Niabella beijingensis: one gene and its partners. The protein of the gene in region 3 interacts with the protein of the main gene of each other region in a pairwise test. Links are inferred from orthologs where the notes say so. Each region holds a gene or a part of one and is shown on either strand. Other genes may lie near its edges.

What was found.
Region 1: the proteins of K7B07_RS17460 (region 3) and K7B07_RS09155 interact in binary tests that used the Escherichia coli proteins (3 or more experiments, as listed by UniProt). The link is inferred for Niabella beijingensis from one-to-one orthologs.
Region 2: the proteins of K7B07_RS17460 (region 3) and dnaE interact in binary tests that used the Escherichia coli proteins (3 or more experiments, as listed by UniProt). The link is inferred for Niabella beijingensis from one-to-one orthologs.

Annotation. Positions count from the first base shown.
Region 1 is NZ_JAIQDI010000001.1:2,159,031-2,166,425, reverse strand. What follows is about bases 2,998-5,892. They hold K7B07_RS09155 (cytochrome c oxidase subunit I), read left to right. Parts: upstream 2,998-3,489; coding sequence 3,490-5,295; downstream 5,296-5,892. Other genes in these bases: cyoE (heme o synthase), read left to right, coding at 5,383-5,892; K7B07_RS09160 (cytochrome c oxidase subunit II), read left to right, coding at 2,998-3,451. In the rest of the region: K7B07_RS09175 (DUF3341 domain-containing protein), read left to right, coding at 1-289; K7B07_RS09170 (c-type cytochrome), read left to right, coding at 325-984; K7B07_RS09165 (quinol:cytochrome C oxidoreductase), read left to right, coding at 1,022-2,275; more of K7B07_RS09160, read left to right, coding at 2,333-2,997; more of cyoE, read left to right, coding at 5,893-6,282; K7B07_RS09145 (cytochrome c oxidase subunit 3), read left to right, coding at 6,307-6,882; K7B07_RS09140 (cytochrome c oxidase subunit 3), read left to right, coding at 6,912-7,395. UniProt on the Escherichia coli protein: Cytochrome bo(3) ubiquinol oxidase is the terminal enzyme in the aerobic respiratory chain of E.coli that predominates when cells are grown at high aeration.
Region 2 is NZ_JAIQDI010000002.1:472,205-480,878, reverse strand. Bases 2,774-6,947 are described here. They hold dnaE (DNA polymerase III subunit alpha), read left to right. Parts: upstream 2,774-3,075; coding sequence 3,076-6,747; downstream 6,748-6,947. In the rest of the region: K7B07_RS18100 (M1 family metallopeptidase), read left to right, coding at 1-87; K7B07_RS18095 (lipopolysaccharide biosynthesis protein), read left to right, coding at 97-1,605; K7B07_RS18090 (C40 family peptidase), read right to left, coding at 1,938-2,696; excinuclease ABC subunit UvrA, read right to left, coding at 7,265-8,674. UniProt on the Escherichia coli protein: DNA polymerase III is a complex, multichain enzyme responsible for most of the replicative synthesis in bacteria. This DNA polymerase also exhibits 3' to 5' exonuclease activity. The alpha chain is the DNA polymerase catalytic subunit.
Region 3 is NZ_JAIQDI010000002.1:338,189-345,507, reverse strand. What follows is about bases 2,501-5,319. They hold K7B07_RS17460 (methionine aminotransferase), read left to right. Parts: upstream 2,501-3,246; coding sequence 3,247-4,392; downstream 4,393-5,319. Other genes in these bases: K7B07_RS17450 (VIT1/CCC1 transporter family protein), read right to left, coding at 5,149-5,319; K7B07_RS17455 (hypothetical protein), read right to left, coding at 4,396-4,887; K7B07_RS17465 (HD domain-containing protein), read left to right, coding at 2,569-3,225. In the rest of the region: K7B07_RS17480 (DUF3810 domain-containing protein), read right to left, coding at 1-653; K7B07_RS17475 (GNAT family N-acetyltransferase), read left to right, coding at 713-1,261; K7B07_RS17470 (M20 metallopeptidase family protein), read right to left, coding at 1,267-2,484; more of K7B07_RS17450, read right to left, coding at 5,320-5,850; K7B07_RS17445 (FMN-binding negative transcriptional regulator), read left to right, coding at 6,101-6,724; K7B07_RS17440 (hypothetical protein), read left to right, coding at 6,721-7,319. UniProt on the Escherichia coli protein: Shows aminotransferase activity with methionine and histidine as substrates, and to a lesser extent also with phenylalanine.

The DNA of each region.
Region 1 (7,395 bases), on a different replicon or contig from region 3:
GTTTGAGCTGACGGTATTGTTCTCGGCAGTGGGCATGGTGTTTACTTTTTGCTGGTTGTGCCAGCTGGCGCCGTTTGTAAAGAAAGACCATTTTAATCCCCGCAGCACAGACGATACATTTGTGATGGCGATTGAATGTACGGATAAGACAAACGAAGAGGAGGCCATTGCCTTTCTGAAAAATGCCGGGGCCCAGGATGTACAGGTACAAAGCCGGGAAACCGGATGGTGGTTCGGCCGTTATGACCGCGATACGGTGCGCTTTGGTAAAAAAGTGGCTGCAGTTTAAAAATTGTTTTTGCATTTATTATATCAATAAAGAATATGAAGAAATATTTGATCATAAGTGTTGTAGCGGCAGGTGTTCTGGCCGGTTGCGGGGCAGACGAAAATCCGGGGCGTTCCTATATGCCGGATATGACCTACAGCAGGGCTTATGAAACCTACGCTTCTACAAATGATCTTGAAAAAGAAGGTGTTTTTTACAACCGCAAACCGGTACCGGGAACGGTGGCACGGGGTGAGGATATGGCATTTACGTTTAACCTGCCACACGATTCTGCTGGTTATGCACAATCGGCCCAGTTAAGGAATCCCCTGGATTCTGCAGGCGCTGCAAAAATCGATATGAAGGAAGCCGAGCGTCTGTACCTGGTAAACTGCGGGATCTGCCATGGTGCCAAGCTGGATGGTAACGGCCCGCTGTTCAATGGAGGCGAAGGCCCTTTCACCGCTGCACCAAAGGATTTCATGGCCGCGGATATGAAGGCCCTGCCGGAAGGCACGATGTACTATTCGGTGACCTATGGTAAAGGACAAATGGGCAGCTATGCCTCCCAGTTAAGTCCCAAACAAAGATGGGAGATCATTGCATTCATCAAATCCAAGCAGGGCGTGGGCGGCGCAGCCCCCGCAGCAGCAGCAGACAGTACCGCCAAGACCGCGGAAGCGGGTGCAGCGGCGGATGCCACTGCAAAAAAATAAATAACTAATTCACAGAACTATTTAATATAAGATTCGAATGTCAACGTCAACTACGGAAAAATTCACACCTGCAAAAAGATATAACACGATAGCGGTTGCGTTAATGGTGGTCGGTGTCATAGCAGCTATTTCCCTGTTTATGACAACCGGTGGTGAAGGGGATCACGATAACCGTGCGCGTTTTTGGGCCAGTCTGCTGCAGAACAGCGTATACTTCCTGCTGGTAGTAAATGCGGCCATGTTTTTTATGTGCGCCACAACGTTGGCCTGGGGTGGTTGGCAGATCGCGTTCACACGGGTTACGGAGGCCATCGCTTCCTGTGTACCGGTAATCGGGGTCATTGCCCTGGTGATCCTGCTGGCCCTGTGTTTCGGAGATCATCACACCATCTATCACTGGACGGATGCTGAGCATGTGAAACATGATCCGACACTCCTGCACAAAAGCGGATTTTTAAGTAAAGGATTTTTTGCAACAGTTACGATCTTAACCATAGTGCTCTGGTCATTCCTGGGATGGAAAATGCGTCAGTTATCACTGAAAACAGACGACGGCGATATTGTAAGCACGGTTGAAAAAAGAAAGAAATTTGTTTGGAACAATACGGTAATGGCGGCACTGTACATTGTGGTATTTGCCCTTACCGTAATGTCTTCCATTCCCTGGCTGTGGCTCATGAGCATCGACGCACACTGGTACAGCACCATGTACAGCTGGTACAATTTCGCCAGCACCTTTGTTGCCGGTTTGTCACTGATCGCGCTGTATGTAGTGTTCTTGAAGAACAATGGTTACCTGCCGATGGTAAATAAAGAACACCTGCACGATCTTGGAAAATTCATTTTTGCCTTTTCTATATTCTGGACTTATTTATGGTTCTCCCAGTTTATGCTGATCTGGTATAGTAACCAACCGGAAGAGACCATTTATTTTGTAAACAGGATCGGTAACTCGGCCCGCCAGAGTCCTTACTCTGCCATATTCTGGATCATGCTGACGATCAACTTTGTGGCGCCGCTGCTGATCTTTATGAGCCGTGATTCGAAAAGGAATTATACCGTGGTTACCATCGTATCAGTGATCGTACTCTTCGGCCACTGGCTGGATTATTTCCAGATGGTATTCCCGGCCGTTTCTCCGGATAAAGTACCGATGATCCTTTTTGATATGGGTATCGGTCTGGGTTTTGTAGGTATCATCATGTTTGTAACGGGTAAAACACTGAGCAAACACTCATTAACAGCCCGGAACCATCCGTTTGTAAAAGAAGCAGTAGTGCACCATACTTAAACCGGAAAACAGAAAAATTAAATATAGTAGTCGAAATAAATATTAGAACAACATCGTATGCAAAACTTTTTAATATTCGCCATTTTAATATTAGGTTTTATTATAACCTTTCAGATTGCAAGGGCAAGCGAATTTGTTTCTGTGATCCGGGGTGAGGAAAAAACCAGGAAACAAACCAATAAGATAAACGCCGTTCTGTTGCTGGTGTTTTTGATTGTTGGACTGTTCGGGGTGTATTGGGCGCATCATACGCTTGGCGATAAGATTCTGAAACTGGGTACTTCTGCTTCAGACCACGGGATACTGGTAGACCGAATGCTGAAGTACACCATCATCACTACCGGTATCGTGTTCTTCGGAACACAGATACTGTTGTTCTGGTATTCCTTCAAATACCGTGAATCGGAGAACCGTTCGGTATATTATTTTCCGCACAATAACAAGCTGGAGCTGCTGTGGACCGTGGTACCTGCAATTGTGCTTACCATATTGATCGGGTTTGGTATCGTTTACTGGTACCGTATCACCGGTGCGGCTCCTGAAAATGCCATGCAGATCGAAATCACCGGCAGCCAGTTCAAATGGGAGTTCCGCTACCCGGGTAAGGATGGTGTTTTTGGAAAGAAATATTATAAGAACATCGATGAAGCACACGATAATCCGCTGGGACAGATCTGGGAAGATGCCGCCAATCATGATGATATTTATGTAAGCGGTCAGCCAATGCACCTGGTGGTGGGCAAACCCGTAAGACTGATTATCGGGGCTAAGGATGTGATACACAGTGTAGGATTACCGCACTTCCGCTTAAAAATGGATGCGGTGCCCGGTACACCAACTACTTTGTGGTTTACGCCAATAAAAACCACAAAGGACATGATAAAAGAAACCGGAAACAGTAAATTTGTATACGAAATTGCCTGCGACCAGATGTGCGGTGCAGGGCATACGGGGATGAGAGGTGAGATCGTTGTTGAAACCCAGGAGGAATACGATCAGTGGATGGCTTCTCAGAAACCCAAATATGTGCTAATGAAGGAATCGGAAGGCGGACCGGCAACACCGGCTGCCGCTGCAACAGCTTCCAAAGATTCGGCGGCCGCTCCGGCTGTAAAGGATTCAGCCAAGGTAACAGCCGATACATCCGCAGTAAAAAAAGATTCCACAGGGAAGTAGTAATTTTTGATAAAGAAAGGTCAGTTTAAACAATAATTATGAGCGATACTTTACATATTCAGCATGAGGTTGGGAGTCATGGTCATTCAGGAGAGCCGCATGTTCACCATCACAAAGAGACATTCATATCGAAGTATATCTTCAGTATGGATCACAAGATGATTGCAAAGCAGTTTCTTGTAACAGGTATTATCTGGGCAATTATCGGAGGTTTGTTTTCGGTGCTGTTTCGTTTACAATTGGGTTTTCCTGATCAGTCGTTTCCGATTCTGGAGACCTTTTTCGGCCGCTGGGCCGAGGGGGGTAAAATAAAGCCGGAATTCTATTACGCGCTGACCACCATGCACGGAACCGTGCTGATCTTCTTTGTATTGACTGCCGGACTGAGCGGAACATTCGCCAACCTGCTGATTCCTTTGCAGGTAGGTGCCCGTGATATGGCTTCTCCGTTCATGAACATGCTTTCTTACTGGATGTTCTTTGCCGCCAGCATTGTAATGTTGTCCTCTTTATTCACCCAAACCGGGCCCGCTGCCGGCGGCTGGACCGTGTATCCCCCGCTGAGTGCGCTGGGACTGGCATCTCAGGGTTCCAAGAGTGGTATGGACCTCTGGATCATTGCTATGACATTATTTGTGGCTTCTCAGCTGCTGGGTGGTCTGAACTATATCTCTACCATTCTGAATATGCGCACCAAAGGGATGTCAATGACACGTATGCCGCTGACCATCTGGGCGCTGTTATTTACAGCTATTCTCGGGGTGTTATCATTCCCGGTACTGCTGTCCGGTCTGGTGCTGCTGATGTTCGACCGTCACCTGGGTACCAGCTTCTACCTCAGCGATATTTTTGTTGCAGGTCAGGCCCTGCCCAATGAAGGGGGTAGCGCCATCCTCTACCAGCACCTGTTCTGGTTCCTGGGGCACCCTGAAGTATACATTATCATTATGCCAACGATGGGATTGGCATCGGAAATACTGGCGGTCAACTCCCGTAAACCGATCTTTGGCTATATGGCGATGATCGCCTCACTGATGGCGATCTGCGTACTGGCCTTCCTGGTATGGGCGCACCACATGTTCGTTACCGGTATGAATCCGTTCCTAGGATCTGTATTCGTACTGCTTACCCTGCTGATCGCGATCCCTTCTGCCATTAAAGTGTTTAACTGGATCACCACTATCTGGAGGGGTAATATCCGCTTCACACCGGCCATGCTTTTTGCGATCGGTTTTGTAAGCATCTTTATCTCCGGTGGTTTAACCGGTATCTTCCTGGGAAACTCTACCATCGACATCCATCTGCACGATACGATGTTCGTGATCGCCCACTTCCATATTGTAATGGGGGTATCGGCCTTCTTCGGAATGTTTGCGGGTATCTATCACTGGTTCCCCAAAATGTTCGGAAGGTACATGAACAACACACTGGGTTATATCCATTTCTGGGTTACCATCGTTTGTGCGTACCTGATCTTCTGGCCCATGCACTACCAGGGGTTTGCAGGTATGCCACGGCGTTACCTGGATAAGAGCAGCTGGGTAAGCTTCGGTCAGTTCCACAGCCTGGATGCGATGATCACGGTAGCAACCATCATTGTGTTTGCAGTACAGCTGATGTTTGTATTTAACTATTTCTATTCGATGTATAAGGGAAGAAGGGTGCGGACCCAAAATCCCTGGGGTGCCACAACCCTGGAATGGACCACAGCGATCCATCCCGGACATGGTAACTGGGACGGCGAGATTCCGGAAGTACACCGTTGGGCGTATGACTATGGTAAAGACGGACGGGATTTTATTCCGCAGACCGAGCCGATCGGAGAGAACGAAAGTTCACATTAAAAGTGAATGGTGATCCCGGTAACTATCGGGGGTCAATAGTAAATGCCATTGACCATTGATCATTTACTATTGACTAAATAAAAAAAATTGAAAAGATCAGGAGAGGGCGGCGTAAGGGATTTTCTCCAGTTAATGAAGCCCTCATTAAGTATAATGGTGGTTTTCAGCAGCGTGATCAGTTACCTGCTGGTGCCGGATGTGATGTATGATTGGTGGAGGATCGTTTTGCTCTTTGCAGGTGGTTTGCTGGTAACAGGTAGTGCCAACACCATCAACCAGGTTGTAGAAAAGGATACAGATGCGCTGATGAAACGGACAGCCAAACGCCCGATCGCTTCGGGACGGTTAACACCGGAGCAGGGATGGGGATTTGCCATCTTTAGCGGGGCTGCCGGTATTTTCATTCTGGGTTATTATTTTAACTGGACCGCCGGAGCGCTGGCCGCCTTTAGTCTGTTCCTGTATGCTTTTGTATATACCCCGCTGAAAAAGGTAAATTCCGTAGCAGTATTGGTGGGGGCCTTCCCGGGAGCCTTTCCCTGTCTGATCGGATGGGTGGCAGGTTTTGTGCCGGGGCAGGAGATCAACTGGTTGGGAGGGATTGTACTGTTTGGTATCCAGTTCTTATGGCAGTTTCCCCATTTCTGGGCCATTGCCTGGGTGGCGCATAAGGACTACAGCAGCGTAGGCTTCAAATTGCTTCCGAGCGATAAGGGACCTACCCGGTTTACAGCATTGCAAACGGTGGTATACTCCCTGCTGATGCTGCCTATAACCATTGCTCCTTTTTTTGTAGGCATTTGCAGCTACGAAACGGTAAAGGGAATGGTAGGGGGCGGACTGATCATCGCAGCCAACCTGTTCCTCATCGGCAGGGCGGTGACACTTTATAATAAGATGGATGTACCATCTGCGCGTAAAGTGATGTTTGGCAGTTATATCCATTTGCCGGTGGTTTTGCTGGCACTGTTATTGGCCAAGGCCTGATTTTGAATCTGATAAGAAGTATTTATGAACACAAGTATAGTGAGTGAACAGCAACATAGGAGACTGCACCCGCACAAATTTGCACTTTGGGTGGCGATCGCCAGTATCCTGATGATGTTTGCCGGACTCACCAGCGCATTTATCGTAAAAAGTAACCAGGCAGGCTGGAGAACATTTGTACTGCCGAATATCTTCTGGGTGTCTACCGTGCTGATCCTGGCCAGCAGCCTTACCATGCTGATGGCCACAAAAGCATTCAGAAGCCGGGCGATGCAGCAGTACCGCGGTCTGTTGGGTATCACTTTCCTGCTGGGCCTTGCTTTTGTCATCTGCCAGGTCTTCGGATTCCTGCAGCTGTGGCATAACAATGTGCAGTTCAAAGGCGCTTCCGGCGCGGGCCAGTTCTTTTATGCCATTGCGGGCTTACACGCCGTGCACGTGATCGGTGGCGTTATAGCCCTGCTGATCATCTTTTTTAAGGCAATTACGGGAAAAACAAAATCGTACGATACCGTGCCGGTGGAGGTAATGGGAATGTACTGGCATTTTGTTGACCTGCTCTGGCTGTATTTAATGATATTTTTCATAATTCTGGGATAAACAACTTTACAAACTTGATTGAATCAAATATGGAACAAACAGTAACACATAATACCAAGTGGTGGAGCGGGGGCAAGAGTCCGTTTAACATTGAGTACGGAAAGATCATGATGTGGTATTTCCTGTTGAGTGACTCTTTCACCTTTGGAGCATTCCTCATTTCATTGGGCACCGTACGTTTTGGACTGAACTACTGGCCGGAGCCCAGTGTGGTATTTAATACATTCCCCTTTGCAGGTCATGCCAACCTGCCGCTTGCATTTGTGAGTGTAATGACCTTTGTCCTGATCATCAGCTCTGTTACCATGGTGCTGGCGGTACATGCAGGTCATAACCGCGACCGGAAAGGTGTTGAAAAGTACCTGATCTTTACCATCATCGGCGGGTTGATATTCCTGAGCTGCCAGGCCTGGGAGTGGACACACTTGCTTACTGCAAAAAATCCTGTTCTGGTAGGAGATCATATCGAAGTAATGGCGCAGCGGAACGGGTTTAACCCCTGGGGCGAAATCG
Region 2 (8,674 bases), 130 kb from region 3 along the record:
TACCGGGAAGCGCCGCTGAATATTCTAAAAAACGACACGCTTGATATAAGTCCCAATTTCTATATCAGGGTGGAAAAAGCTTCTTAATCCGGTTCCATGAGTGTACAAATCAGGAAACACAGTATTATTTCGTCTGTTGTCATTTATTTTGGCTTTCTTATTGGCGCGCTTAATAATTTCTTTTTTACAAAAGACGGTTTTTTCACAGGTACAGAATACGGACTGACAAGCGGTTTCTTTGTACCGGCCGCTACCTTTATGATGTCGTTTGCCTGTTTGGGAATGCCTTCCTACATCTATAAATTCTATCCCTACTATAACGACCGGCTTCCTCCCAAAAAAAATGATATGCTGACGATCAGCCTGATTGCCGGTGCTATCGGGTTTCTGATGGTACTTGCTATTGGAATCGGTTTTAAATGGCTGTTTGAGCAGAAGTTTTCCTCGGAGTCTCCGATGGCAGTCGATTTTTATTACTGGATGTTCCCTTTCGGGTTTGGTCTTACGATCTTTTCCATACTGGAAGCCTACACCTGGAACCTTAGAAAGTCGATTCTTACCAATTTCTTGAGGGAAGTATTATTCCGGCTGGTTACCACCGCCCTTATCTGCCTTTTTATTTTTAAGATCATCCCGAGCTTTGCCAGCTTTATAAAACTGTACTCTTTCGGCTATATTTTTATTGCACTGGTGCTGTTGATTTATCTCATTATAAAAAAGAAAATTTTCCTCACGTTTAAAATCAGCTCGGTTACAAAAAAATTTTCAAAAAACATTCTTCGTTTCCTGCTCTTTGTTTATCCCGGATCCCTGATCCTTAACCTTTCCATGGTTTTTGACTCATTTGTCATTTCCTCTGTTTCCAAACAAGGATTGCAGGGACTGGCCATTTATACCTTTGCACAATACCTTACCAGTCTCATACAGGCGCCCCAGCGCGGCATCCAGGCTTCTGCAACGCCTTTTATTGCACAGGCGTGGAAAGACAAAAATATCCGTCAGATACAAAGTATCTATCAGCGTTCCTCTATCAATATGCTGATTTTTGCCTGCCTCCTTTTTGTGCTGGTGTGGGCAAATTTCAGTGAAGCTATAAAAACATTGGGACTGCAAGCGGAACTGATAAGTGGCGTAAACGTATTCCTGCTGCTGGGAATTACCAAGATCATCGACCTTGGCACCGGGGTGAATGCCTCTATCATCGGAACATCTAAGTACTGGAAATTTGAACTCACCAGCGGCATCATATTGTTATTGCTGATGCTTCCGCTAAACTATTATCTGGCAAAAAAAATGGACATCTTCGGCCCGGCACTGGCCAACCTGATCTCAGTGATGATTTACAACGGAGTCCGGATCCTGTTCCTCTGGAGGAAATTCCGGTTGTTCCCGTTTACGATAAGATCCTTATACACCATTATTTTGAGCGCAACTGTTTACATTATTTCCTGGCTGTTGTTCCGGAACCTGCACGGCTTTGCCGGGTTATTTGCGCGCAGCATTTTTATACTGGCAGCGGTGATAGGTGGTGTTTACTGGCTGAAACTCACACCGGACCTGCAACCGGTGCTGGAGTCGCTCCGGAAACGGATCAAGCGGCGTTAAGCGGGATACCGGAATTGAGCTGCGGTTGTTTTATAGAAAATGCCCCCTTTCCCGAAGAACCGTATGCGTCAGGATAAGAAGCCTTTATCCGGCAGCGGCTCCTTTACAATTTATTAAATAAAAACGGGTGCAGCGCTCTAACTGCAAACATTAGCTTGATGCACATGCAGTCACCGGGCCTGCCTAACAAAGGAACTTTTTGATCAATCCCATACTGAAAATGGAGCACCGGGTATTCACGGGCTGTTGGGACAATCTTCCCTCCAGGCAGCCACAATAAAAAAGTGCCTCCCGCGGGGGAAGCACTTCTTAGTTATTGAAAGTAGCCGATATTAATTACTTGCACCGGAAGAGCCATCGTTGTTATGCGCCAGGTACTCGCTGTTACCGGCTTCAACACGGCCTGCGCCGATAAAACGCGATATATAATACGTCTCATACAGATCACTGATCGTTACCCCCTTGCTGGTGGAAGCATGAACAAATTTGTTATTGCCCAGGTACATTCCCACATGAGAAACACCGCCTGTTGTATTAAAGAACACCAGGTCCCCCTCTTTCAGTTCCGTCGCTGAAATCTTACGGGCCTTTCCATACTGTTCCCGCGCTGTCCTGGGAAGTTCAATGCCGTAAGCTCCCCGGTACATTTCCCGGGTAAAGGCGCTGCAGTCAATACCATATTTACTGGTTCCGCCATACTGGTAACGCGTACCATACCAGTCATCCATGGTTTCCAGCAGGTCGTTATTGATAATTGAATTGGGTAATACATTTAAGATCGCGGCATATTTTTTCTGCAGTTCAGAAGCTGGTGCTGTCCGCGGCAGCAGGATCGCTGCATGCACGGCCTTTACATCCTTAACCTCGCTGGAAGCGATCGTTTTTTCAATACGCTCCATGCGTGTATCGGATTTCGAATTCCTGGGAGAGATCGTTACCTGCTCCATATAAGCATTTGAGGGAGCTGGTTCTTTTTGAGCAGCGTTTTGTTCCTTGCCGGATTCATTCCTGTTTGAAGCAAAAAATTTAGAAGCGGTCGAGCAGCTAGCCATCAGAACCATCACACTAAATCCAGTCAATATATGTCTCAAAATGCTGTTTTTAAACTTTTTACCAAATACAAGAATCTAAACTATGATGTTCTTAAATTCCAGTTTACAATTATAGTTAAACGCGGATAAAACCGGTTTATTGCCCGTAATACACATTTTTTAAAAATATATTTATAAAACTTTCATTATAAATAAAATTTAATACATACAGCAAACCGTTGCAGCCTTGCAAACAATCACTTGTTAGTTTTAAAACCAAACCCTGAGCCTGATTGTTTTAGTGACAGGGTGTGCATAAATTTATCCCTGTTCTTTTACTGTTTTTATGCATTTTAGCAGCCGGAAGCCACACACTACGTTGTGGGCCTGACCCGGTATACCTGTTAAACCTGTTTGGCGGAAGGTAAAAAGATACAACATGAAATTCTCGCATTTACACGTACATACACAATATTCCCTGCTGGATGGAGCGGCCCCCATCGGCTCCCTTTATAAAAAAGCCATTGCAGACGGTATGCCCGCCCTGGCGATCAGTGATCACGGAAATATGTTCGGGGTATTCCAGTTTGTGGCGGAAGCATACAAGCACCTGGATGAAAACGGGAAACCAAAAGTAAAACCCGTTGTCGGTTGTGAATTCTACCTCGTAGAAAACCGGCATGAAAAGACCTTTACAAAGGAAAAGAAGGATAAACGCTATCATCAGATCCTCCTGGCCAAGAACGAGCAGGGATACCGGAATCTTACCAAACTTACTTCTCTCGGGTTTATAGAAGGATTATATGGTAAATATCCGCGTATCGATAAGGAACTGATCCTGCAATACCACGAAGGACTGATCGCCACCACCTGTTGTCTGGGGGCCTCCGTTCCCCAGGCGATCCTGCGCAAAGGAGAAGCAGAAGCGGAACAGGAATTTAAATGGTGGCTGGATCTTTTCGGAGAGGACTTTTATGTGGAGCTCCAGCGTCATGGCATCGGTGACCAGGAAAAGGTAAACGAGGTTCTGATCCGCTTTGCGGCAAAATATAAGGTACCCATCATTGCCAGCAACGATTCTCATTATGTAGAGCAGGACGATTTTAATGCGCACGATATCCTGCTTTGTATCAATACGGGTGAAAAGCAGTCCACACCAGCATTCCGGGGCGACTTTGCCGACGATGATGTAAACATGAAAAACATGCGCTTCGCCTTTGCCAACGATCAGTTCTATTTTAAGAACACGGAGGAAATGAGCAAGCTGTTCCATGATATCCCGGAAGCCATTGACAATACCAACGCTATTGTTGATAAAATTGAGCTGCTGGACCTGAAGCGCAGTATCCTGCTGCCCAACTTCCCCATACCCGGTGATTTCCGGCTTCATACCGAAGATGAAAAAACGGACAAAGGGGTCGTTTCTGCCGATTCACTCAACCAGTGGGAATACCTCCGGCACCTGACCTACGAAGGAGCACAACAACGGTATGGAGTGATGCCCGACAGTACCAAAGAACGCATCGACTTTGAATTGTTCACCATCAAAACCATGGGGTTTGCCGGGTACTTCCTGATCGTAAGTGATTTTATCAAAGCAGGCCGCGACAGCGGTGTGTTCATCGGACCCGGCCGGGGCTCCGCCGCGGGTTCTGTGGTGGCATATTGTATCGGTATCACCAATATCGATCCCATAAAGTACAATCTCCTGTTTGAGCGTTTCCTCAACCCCGACCGTAAATCGATGCCGGATATCGATACCGACTTCGATGATGAAGGCCGCCAGCGGGTGATCGACTATGTGGTTCAAAAATATGGCAAGAACCAGGTGGCACAGATCATTACCTATGGTACCATGGCCGCCAAAATGAGTATCAAAGATGTGGCACGGGTAATGGATCTCCCGCTACCGGACTCCAACGCCCTGGCAAAACTGGTTCCGGAAAAGCCCGGCATCTCGTTAAAACGGGTATTGCATGCGCCTCTTTCGCCAAAAGCCGGTGAAAAATCGCTGATCGAAAAAGAAGGGCTGGGTGCCGATGATATTGAGAATGTAAAACGCATCCGCGATATCTATAACGGCGATGACCTTCAGGCCAAGGTATTGCATGAAGCAGAGATCCTGGAAGGATCGGTACGTAATACCGGCATCCACGCGGCGGGGATCATCATTGCCCCCAGGGACCTTACCGAACTGATACCAGTGAGCACCGCCAGGGACTCCGATCTCTGGGTGACCCAGATCGAAGGCAGTGTGATCGAAGAAGCCGGTGTTATCAAAATGGACTTCCTGGGGTTAAAGACCCTTACCATCATAAAGGATGCGCTAAAACTCATCAGGCAAAACCACAATCTTGACATTGTCATTGACGATATACCGCTGGATGATGAAAAGACCTATGAGCTTTATCAGAAAGGCGAAACCAATGCCACCTTCCAATTTGAAAGTGCGGGTATGCAAAAATACCTGCGGGAACTGAAACCCGACCGCTTTGATGACCTCATTGCCATGAACGCCCTGTACCGGCCGGGTCCGCTGGCTTATATCCCCGATTATATCGAACGGAAGCACGGCCGCCAGGAAGTAGCCTTTGACCTTCCGGAAATGGAAGACGATCTGAAGGATACCTATGGTATTACCGTATACCAGGAGCAGGTGATGCTGCTGAGCCAGAAACTGGCGGGCTTTAGCAAGGGGGATGCCGACGTACTGCGGAAGGCCATGGGTAAAAAGCAAAAAGCGGTGCTGGATAAAATGAAAAAACAGTTTGTGGACGGAGCCGTACAGAAGGGGCATCCGCAGGACAAACTGGATAAGATATGGACCGACTGGGAGGCTTTTGCGCAATACGCGTTCAACAAATCGCATGCTACCTGTTACGCTTTCGTGGCCTACCAGACCGCCTATCTCAAAGCCCACTACCCCAGCGAGTACATGGCGGGCGTACTGAACAACGCCGGTTCACTGGAAAAGATCACTTTCTTTATGGAAGAGTGTAAACGTATGGGACTGCCGGTACTTGGTCCGGATATCAATGAATCCCAGAAAGGATTTGCGGTAAACAAAAAGGGCGAGATCCGCTTTGGTCTGGGTGGATTAAAAGGCGTGGGTGAAGCCGCAGTGGAAAGTCTGATCCTGGAACGGGATGAGAACGGGGCGTATACCTCTATCTTCGATATGATCAAGCGCGTGAACCAGCGCACCGTAAATAAGAAAACACTGGAAAGCCTGGCCTATGCCGGCGCCTTTGATTGTTTTACAGACCTGCACCGTGCCCAGTATTTTTATGTTCCCCAGGGGGATATGACCAATGGTCTAGAAAAGATCGTCAAATACGGGCAGGTGTGCCAGGCCCAGGCACAAACCTCTACCAATACCCTCTTTGGTGATCTTGCAGAAGTGATGGAGGTCCAGGTACCGAAAATACCGGACTGTACACCCTGGCCGCTGGTTGTACAACTCGATCATGAAAAACTGGTAACGGGTATCTTTATCAGCGGGCATCCGCTGGATGACTACCGGTTTGAAATGGAACATTACGGTATCTCCAAGATCTCTTATATCAACGAATACAAAACACAGGAAAAAGAAAAGATCAGTTCGGCCGCTAATTTTAAGATCATGGGACTGGTATCGGATGCACAGCACCGGATCTCCAGGACGGGAAATAAATTCGGAAGTTTTATTATTGAAGACTACAGCGGAAAGCTGGACCTGGTGCTATTTTCAGAGGATTATATGAAATACGCCCCGATGCTGCAACTGGGCGCCACCGTATATATGACCGGTTACTTCAAGCAACGCTTCAACGGGGATTTTGATTTCAAAATTTCATCGATCTGTCTGGCAGAGAGCGTAATGAAGAACCAGACCAAAAATCTGAAAATAGAATTGCCCGTGGAAGAGGTCACAAAGGAGGCCGTGGAATTCATTCATACCAATCTGAAAGAACATAAAGGGCCCAGTACCTTAAAGCTTTCCATAAAAGACCCTGCAGAGGACATTACGGTTGATCTGCTGACGCGGGGCAAGGGCTTTGAAATGAACCAGGAACTGATCGCATACCTGGCACAGCAACCCAACTGGAATGTGGCAGTGGAACTGAATTAGGATTATAGGAACCGCCACCATACAGACATAAAAAACATTAAGGCATTAAGGATTCATTAAGCATTAAAAAACTTAACGACCCTTAACTCCTTAATGGTTCAACTACAGGGTAACCCCATCATACAAATGCAAAAAACCATTAAGGCATTAAGGATTCATTAAGCATCAAAAACTTAACGACCCTTAACTCCTTAATGGTTAAAACTACCGGGTAACCCCATCATACAAATACTAAAAACATTAAGGCATTCAGGAGCCATTAAGCATTAAAAAACTTAACGACCCTTAACTCCTTAATGGTTCAAACTACCGGGTAACCCCATCATACAAATACAAAAAACATTAAGGCATTCAGGAGCCATTAAGCACCAAAAAACTTAACGTCCCTTCACTCCTTAATGGTTCAACTACCGGGTAACCCCATCATACAAATACTAAAAACATTAAGGCATTCAGGAGCCATTAAGCATTAAAAAAACTTAACGACCCTTAACTCCTTAATGGTTAAAAAAAACCATTACAGTTCCCCCTTAAGGTAATACCCTGTATAACTTTCTTTGCATTTCACCAGCGCTTCCGGTGTTCCTTCAAACAGGATCTCTCCACCACCATCCCCTCCTTCAGGTCCCAGGTCGATGATATGGTCCGCTACCTTGATCACATCCATATTGTGTTCGATTACCAGCACCGTGTTGCCCTTATCCACCAGCTTGTTCAGCACCTGCAACAGATGTTTGATGTCTTCAAAATGCAAACCCGTGGTGGGTTCATCCAGGATATAAAATGTTTTACCGGTATCTTTTTTGGACAGCTCCGTGCTCAGCTTCACCCGCTGGGCCTCGCCCCCGCTGAGGGTTACAGCGCTTTGCCCCAGGGTGATATAGCCCAGACCCACATCCTGCAGGGTCTTTATTTTCCGGTAAATGGACGGCACTGCCTGAAAAAATTCCACGGCATCATCCACGGTCATATCCAGCACATCCGAAATGGATTTTCCCTTATACCGGATCTCCAGGGTTTCACGGTTGTACCGTTTGCCATTGCATTTCTCGCAGGGCACATACACATCGGGCAGAAAGTTCATTTCGATCACCCGCATTCCGCCGCCTTCACACACATCACAGCGGCCGGTCTTTACGTTAAACGAGAACCGTCCGGCATTATATCCGCGGATCTTTGCTTCCGGAACAGCTGCAAACAGCGTGCGGATATCTGTAAAGAAACCACAGTAGGTGGCCGGGTTGCTTCGCGGTGTACGTCCGATGGGTGACTGATCGATCTCCACTACTTTGTCAACATGCTCCAATCCCTTTATCGATTTGTATTCCATGGGCGCTTTCTTGGAATGATAAGCATGCTGCGACAGGATCGGATACAATGTTTCATTGATCAGGGTCGATTTGCCGCTGCCGCTTACACCCGTTACCACGATCATCTTCCCCAGGGGAAATACCACGCTCACATTTTTAAGGTTATTACCTGCAGCACCTTTCAGCTCCAGCTTTTTCCCGTTGCCCTTGCGACGCTCAGCGGGTGTTTCGATCTTCAAATGACCATTAAGGTACCCGGCAGTGATCGTGTCCAGTTTCAGGATCTCTTTAGGAGCACCCTTGGCCACCACACGGCCGCCATGATAGCCCGCCTTGGGACCGATATCGATCAGGTAATCCGCCGCCAGCATAATGTCTTTATCATGCTCCACCACCAGCACGCTGTTGCCGATATCGCGCAGGTTCTGCAATGAGGTGATAAGACGGTGATTGTCCCGCTGGTGCAGCCCGATGGACGGTTCATCCAGGATATAGGTGATCCCCTGCAGTTGTGAGCCGATCTGGGTTGCCAGGCGGATACGCTGCGATTCGCCCCCGCTCAGCGTACGCGAAGGCCGGTACAGCGTCAGGTAGGTAAGACCCACATCCAGCAGGAA
Region 3 (7,319 bases):
AAAGGATTATAATACCCCTGAACACCGGTATAGTTCATCCATGTTCCGAACAAGGAAGATTTAACAGAAGCCGGCCGGCTGTCCAGGAACGGATACTCGTTCCGCGCCATCCGGTACGCTTCGGCCGCCTGCTTAAAAAGATAAGAGCGGCTCTTCAGGGAGTCCCGGTCTCTTGTCCGCACCGCCAGTATATCCTTATTGATCCGGGAATGCAGCAACTGTACCAGTATATCAAGGTCCTGCACCGCGGGCTTCACAGCAGGAAGCGCAAACTGTGTGGCGATCCCCTGCCGGCTGTAATTCAGTCCCCATAATCCGTAAAAGATCACATAGAGATACAATACGGTCAGCAATATCCTGCGGAGCTTCTTTTTCCATTGCAGGGGTGCACGGTGCTTCCGGAAAAGCCAGGCTGCCCCCTGCACTGCTTTTATAATGATATAGAGGAGCAGCAATGCGTACAACAGATCCCCGATGCTGAAGGGGATCCAGCCCAGCAGGAAGCGTTGGATCTTCGAAAGAAGCACATACAGGCCCCTTGTGTAATACATTTCAACGAACCCCGGGAAAAAAGACACCGTTTTTATTACCGCCGCAAGGAGGGCCGGCACCAGCCATATTCTATTATTGCGCATCCATATCCATCCCTTCATGTAAACAAATGTATTAATTAAACGCATGTCCGTTCAATAAGCGTTTATTAATTTTGAGTATGAAATTTAACCCCGTAACCGTAACACTCAGGAACCAGGTCACTGTCACGCTGAGGGCCGCAGTAAAAACGGATGCCCGGGCCTTGCTGGAATCCGGTCAGCGCTGTCTGCTCGAAAGCCCATACCTGATCACCACGCCGGAAGAATTCAACTTTACGATACCCCAGGAGCGGGACTGGATCCGCTCGGTGAATGAAAGCGACAACAGCCTGTTGCTCGTTGCTGTATACAGCAATCAGATCATTGGTAACCTGTTGCTCCGCGGAGAACCCCGCAGCAAAATAAAACACAATGCACTCCTGGGTATTATGATACGGAAACAGTGGCAGGCTATAGGGCTTGGAACAGCGCTGATCCGCACTGCCCAGGAATGGGCAAGGGCAACAGGCATTCTTAAATCGGTATGGCTTAGCGTGCATGCCACCAACCTACACGCGATTGCGCTGTACCGGAAAACCGGATTTGAACAGGCCGGAACACAAACCGCATACATCCAAGAGCCCGACGGTACATTTACCGACAACCTGCTGATGGGGTTCCGGCTATAAGAGGCCTAGCCATGCCCCAGCCAGCGCAGCGTTGCATAGGCCATAAGGCCGGCACCCAGCTCCAGCGCGCGTTCGTCCACATTAAAAGTGGGCGTATGCAGCGAAGAAGTGATCTGCTGCGCTTCGTTACGTACGCCCAGCAGATAGAAGAAGGACGGCCGCTCCCGGGTGTAATAGGCAAAATCCTCTGAAGCCATCCATATATCCTGTGGCATCACATGCGCTGCCCCTATATATTCTTCAAAAAAAGCGATCATACCGGCCCCGAACACCTCGTCATTCTTAAGATGGGGATAGCCTTTCCGGATCTCTACCCTGCATTGCCCGCCCATCCCTGTCACCAGGTCTTCCGCCAGTTGCTGTATCTGCAGATGCGCCGTATCCCGCCAGGCTTCATCCAGTGTCCGGAACGTGCCTTCTATCAATACCTTATCCGGAATAATATTGATGGCACCGTCCGCCTGCAGCTTTCCGAACGATAATACCGAAGGCATAAACGGGGACGTATTGCGACTTACCAGCTGCTGCAGGGCCTGGAGCAGCGTGCAGGTGATCACTACCGGATCAATGCCTTTGTGGGGTTCTGCCCCATGTCCGCCTTTTCCATATACTTCGATCTTTATCTCATCCATAGATGCCATGAACAAGCCCGTACGCACGCCTATTTTGCCCACAGGGATGGCCGGCATTACATGCTGGCCCAGCACTACATCGGCCCGCGGGTTGTTCAGCCCCCCGGCTTCAATGATCTGCTGCGCGCCACCGGGCAACAGTTCCTCACCCGGCTGAAAGATCAGCTTCACCGTACCGGAAAACTGTGTTCTCAATCCGTTCAGTATATGAGCCACTCCCAGCAGTGACGCCGTATGTACATCATGCCCGCAGGCGTGCATCACCCCTTCGTTTACCGATTTATAAGTAATATTATTTGCTTCAGCAATCGGCAATGCATCGATATCCGCCCGCAGCGCGATCACTTTATCTGAAGGACCTGCGCCCTGTATTACTGCAATAACACCGGTTCCGGCAATCGCCTCCCAGTGAATATCCCACTGATCCAGCTGCTGTTTTATAAATGCAGAAGTACGTACTTCTTTAAAAGAAAGCTCCGGATGCTGATGCAGCTGCCTCCGGTTTGCGGTCATTTCATCCTTTAATGCCGCCGCCGCGGCCTGTATTCGTTCCCGCAGGTCCGTTATTGTATGTGGTGTTGCATTCGTCATTTAAGATAAAATTAGCACACCCCGTTTAATTTACTGCGCTTATCGTGAAATAAATATCTTTGCTCCGGAATTGTTTTACAGCACATGGTTACACACAGGGAGATAATTGAAAAGACGTTTGTTTTTGTACAGCAGCAACTGCTGCATGCCGAAGCCGGTCACGACTGGTTTCATATAGAACGGGTCTGGAATACCGCAAAACATATCGCAGCGCAGGAAACAGCCGATCTGCTGATCGTTGAATTGGGTGCATTACTGCATGATATTGCCGACTCGAAATTCCACAACGGCGATGAGACCATTGGTCCCCGTATTGCAAGGGAGTTCCTGGAAGCGCAGCAGGCAGATGAAGCCGTAATTACCGCAGTAGAAAATATTATCCGGCATATTTCCTTTAAGGGCAGTTACCAGGATGCCGGATACAAATCGATCGAGCTGGACATTGTTCAGGATGCCGACCGGCTCGATGCCTTAGGTGCCATCGGCATTGCGCGGGCATTCAATTATGGCGGTTTCAGGAACCGTAAGCTCTATGATCCTGCGATCCCACCGGTGTTATATGCTACTAAAGAGGCTTATAAGCACAACGAAGCACCTACCATCAATCACTTTTATGAAAAACTGTTCCTGCTGAAAGACAAGATGAATACCGCCACCGGTAAACAAATGGCGGAAGACCGGCACCGGTTCATGGAACAGTTTGTAGAACAGTTTTACAGGGAATGGAACGGCACCAACTGATCCGTTTTATAAAAACATCGCATGGCTTTAGCTCCCAAACATTCAGCAGCAGCGCTCAATATCTTTACCACCATGTCATCACTTGCGCGGAAAGAGAACGCATACAATCTTTCCCAGGGCCTGCCCGACTTCCCGGTATTTCCGGCGTTAAGTGATCTGCTGAAAGCAGCTACTGTGGAAGGTTATAATCAGTATGCTCCCATGCCCGGGCTATCAGAGCTCCGGGAAAACATTGCTGCTGGCTTTAATAAACGCTATACTTCCGGCTCTTGCTCACCGGATACCATAACCATTACACCCGGCGCTACCTATGGCATTTTTACCGCACTTACAACGGTGATCAGCAAAGGAGATGAAGTGATCTACCTGGAACCGGCCTTCGACTGTTATGTACCGGCTATAGAGATCAATGGCGGCGTCCCTGTGTGCATCCGGCTCGACGAGCAGAAAGATTTTGAGATCGACTGGCAGCAGATCCGGGATGCCATTACCGGGAAAACAAGAGCCATCATCATCAACACGCCCCATAACCCCACCGGAAGGGTATGGACGCAGGCCGACTGGGACCAGCTTGCCTCCGTTATCGGTCAGCGGGAGATCTATGTGATCTCCGATGAAGTGTATGACAGCATTGTATATGATGAAGCGCAACACCTTCCGGGGTTTCTTCAAAAAGAACTGGAAGGCCGGGTACTGTCTGTTTACTCCTTTGGAAAGATGTACCATATCACCGGCTGGAAAGTGGGTTTCGTCATTGCAGCACCTGCTCTTACAGCAGCCTTCCGTTCCATTCATCAGTACCTTGGTTTCAGCGTGAACACCCCGGCCCAGTACGCACTGGCAAAATACCTGTTGCTTCCGGACCAGGAACCGGCATCCGTGATGCTGCAGGCAAAACGGAATCTCCTGGTAAGCAGGATGCAGTCTTCAAAATTCCGGCTCAATGCCCTGTCGGAAGGCACTTATTTCCAGCTGTTCGATTACAGCGCCGTCAGTGATATGGAAGATGTGGTTTTTGCCCGCTGGCTGGCCATGGAACATAAAGTAGCTACCATTCCCCTCAGTGCTTTTTACCGGATCCCACCGGGAATAAAGCAGGTCCGGCTGAGCTTTGCAAAAAATGATGAAACCCTGGAGGCAGCGGCGGCCATACTTTGCAGCCTCTGAGTCTCAGAAACTGTTATAGCTGATCCCATTTGTTTTGCAGAAGGTTTCAAAATCCGTCAGGATGTTCTTCCATTGTTTTTGGGTAAACTTACAAACGACTTTATTCTCCCTGTCGAATACCAATGTATACCGGAATCCCATTTGCCTGAGTGTTTTTACCTGGACGCCTTCGATACGGGTCAGCACCTTATCTTCATTTCCATACTTCTCTGAGAAAGCGTCAATTTCCCGCAACAGCTGATACATGGCAGCAGCACTTCCTTTAAAGTATTCGACTTCATAAGCCCCGCTTGCCCAGCTGTCGTGGTAAAGCTGGTAACCCCAAAGTGAAAAGGTATCTTTTCTTTCCTTTAAAGACTCCTTATCCAGCTGCTTCCAGTAAGAAAGAAAGGTGGTCTGCCCCCTCTCAGAAAATACGGTTTCCAGTTTATATACCTGGGAAAATAACGAAGAACAAAAACAAACAAATAAAACAGAAAGTATCAATCTTTTCATACGCCTTGGTCGTGCGCTGCTTTTAAACAGGCACCAAACAAAAATATCATAAGGAGCCGCTAAAACGGTCACTACAAAAAACGAATTAAGAAAAGATTAACCCCGGTCCCTCCGGGGAATTTAAACGATCCAGTGAAAAAGTGAAAATCACGTTGTAACCCGATAAATTTTCTCTGAATAAAAGCTGCATCCTTGTTATGAATACCAGGATGGAAGCACCCGGCATCAGGTATCAAGTAAAATCTATCTTAAACGTTAAACCTAACCCGTTTGTACTCCGAACAAATAACCCACCAACGCTGATGCGCCCATAGCAACGGTGCCCCAGAAACAAACCCTCATAATCCCTTTGAGCACACTGGAACCACCGGCCCGCGCTGCTACCATGCCGGCAAAAGCCAGGAAAAGGATCGCGCATACATATTCACTCAGCACCATGTACCGGACCGGCGCCAGCAGGGCCACCAGCAGAGGAAGTATACCGCCCGCAATAAAAGAAGCTCCTGAGGCCAGCGCCGCCTGAAAGGGTTTGGCCTGGGTAATCTCATTGATCCCCAGTTCATCCTTTGCATGTGCCTCCAGTGCATTGTGCGCGGTAAGTGCACCAGCTACTTCCATTGCGAGCTCCGGCGCTAACCCACGACGCTCATAGATCTTTGCCAGTTCTTTTAATTCAATATCCGGCATCGTGGCCAGCTCCCGTTCCTCCCGTTTCAGATCGGCCGTTTCAATATCGGATTGCGAACTTACTGATACGTATTCACCTGCCGCCATGGAAAAGGCACCTGCCACAATGCCGGCAAGCGCGGCCAGTATAATGGGGTTCCGGAGCTCTGTTGCAGCGGCCACACCGATCACCAGGCTTGATGTGGACAGGATCCCGTCATTGGCGCCCAATACAGCAGCGCGCAACCAGCCGCTCCGGTTGATATAATGTACTTCCAGTAACGGTTCGTTCTCCATACTAAGATCTTAATTCATTTTTACACAAACAGCTGCAGCCATTACAATTGCAGCTATGCTAAATTAATCATTTCTCCGCCGCGGGGAAAGGTTTCAGGTGAAAAGTTAATAGTGAAAAGGTTATTGGTAAACCGTTATCAGTGAAAAGCGGCAATGCAATGCGGATCGATTTCAAAGAAAGCAATTAACTTTGGAGGAACTGCACCCGGAAACGGACAGCCCTGATTTTTATTAACTAATATTTGCTACTGTGTATATCCCGTCGATCAATAAAATGACCGGTCAGGACGAGATCCGTTCTTTTATCGAACGCTTTTCATTCGGAACCATCATCACTGCTGCACCGGATGGCCTTCCCGTAGCCACGCATCTTCCTTTTCTTGTGGAACAGGATGCGGGGGAACTTGTTTTAATCTCGCATTTTGCCCGGGCGAACCCCCAGTGGAAACAGGTTGAAAATAATGAAAGCGTGCTGGTCATTTTCCAGGAACCTCATGCTTATATTTCCCCCACTCATTATGAAAAGGAGTTAAATGTGCCTACCTGGAACTATATTGCCGTTCATGTTTACGGAAAGGGTACCCTGATTACAAAACAGGAGGAAGTCTTCGGTATACTGGACCAGACAGTGGCGCATTATGAAGAAGCCTACAAAGCACAATACGAGCGGCTTCCGGAGGATTTCAAATACAAAATGAGCCAGGGCATCACCGCCTTTAAGATCCGGGCAACGGAAATACAGGGAAAGAAAAAACTCAGCCAGAATAAAACGGCGAATGAACAGGAAAAGATCATCCATACCCTTTCAAAAAGCGAGGACAGCAGCGAGCGGCATATTGCAGCTTATATGCAGCAAAACGCAAAGCCGCTATGACCCGTTTTATTCCGGGCAGAAGAGAAGGCCTGCTGTTGCTGATCGTTTTTGTTTTTTTTGACTATTGCTGCTCCGGTCCGCGCTCAGGAGCGGCACGCCAGGGCTATGCTCCCTGCCGGGAAACACAGCCGGCAGCAGAGCAGGCGACACTTTTTTCAAAGACCAACTCCTGTAAAGCCGCATTAACAGCCATCGCTATCGCAGCTGCCGATGGCAGGGAACACGCGCTGTCGTTTGGAAGGGATCCCCGGGGCACCATCATCCGGTCTGCTGTCAGCAACGGCACATCAAACAGCACAATTGCGCCGGCCATCAGCAACCGCTTTGCAGACCTGCACAACCACCCGGAAAACCGCCCGCCTTCAAGTGGTGATCTTTATCATTTCATCGACCAGGCAACAGCAACCAGCGGAACCTATCAAAAATTCATCCTGCTGCCCGATGGCACGGTTTACGCACTGGTTCTTGCGTGTTTACAGGATGCCGCCGACTTTAACAAGCACTTTCCAAGACGCGCCGGCATTCATGATACTGCTGCAGGCAGGCGCTACCAGCCTACATTTCCCGGTACACTGACTGAGGAGATCAATCAGCT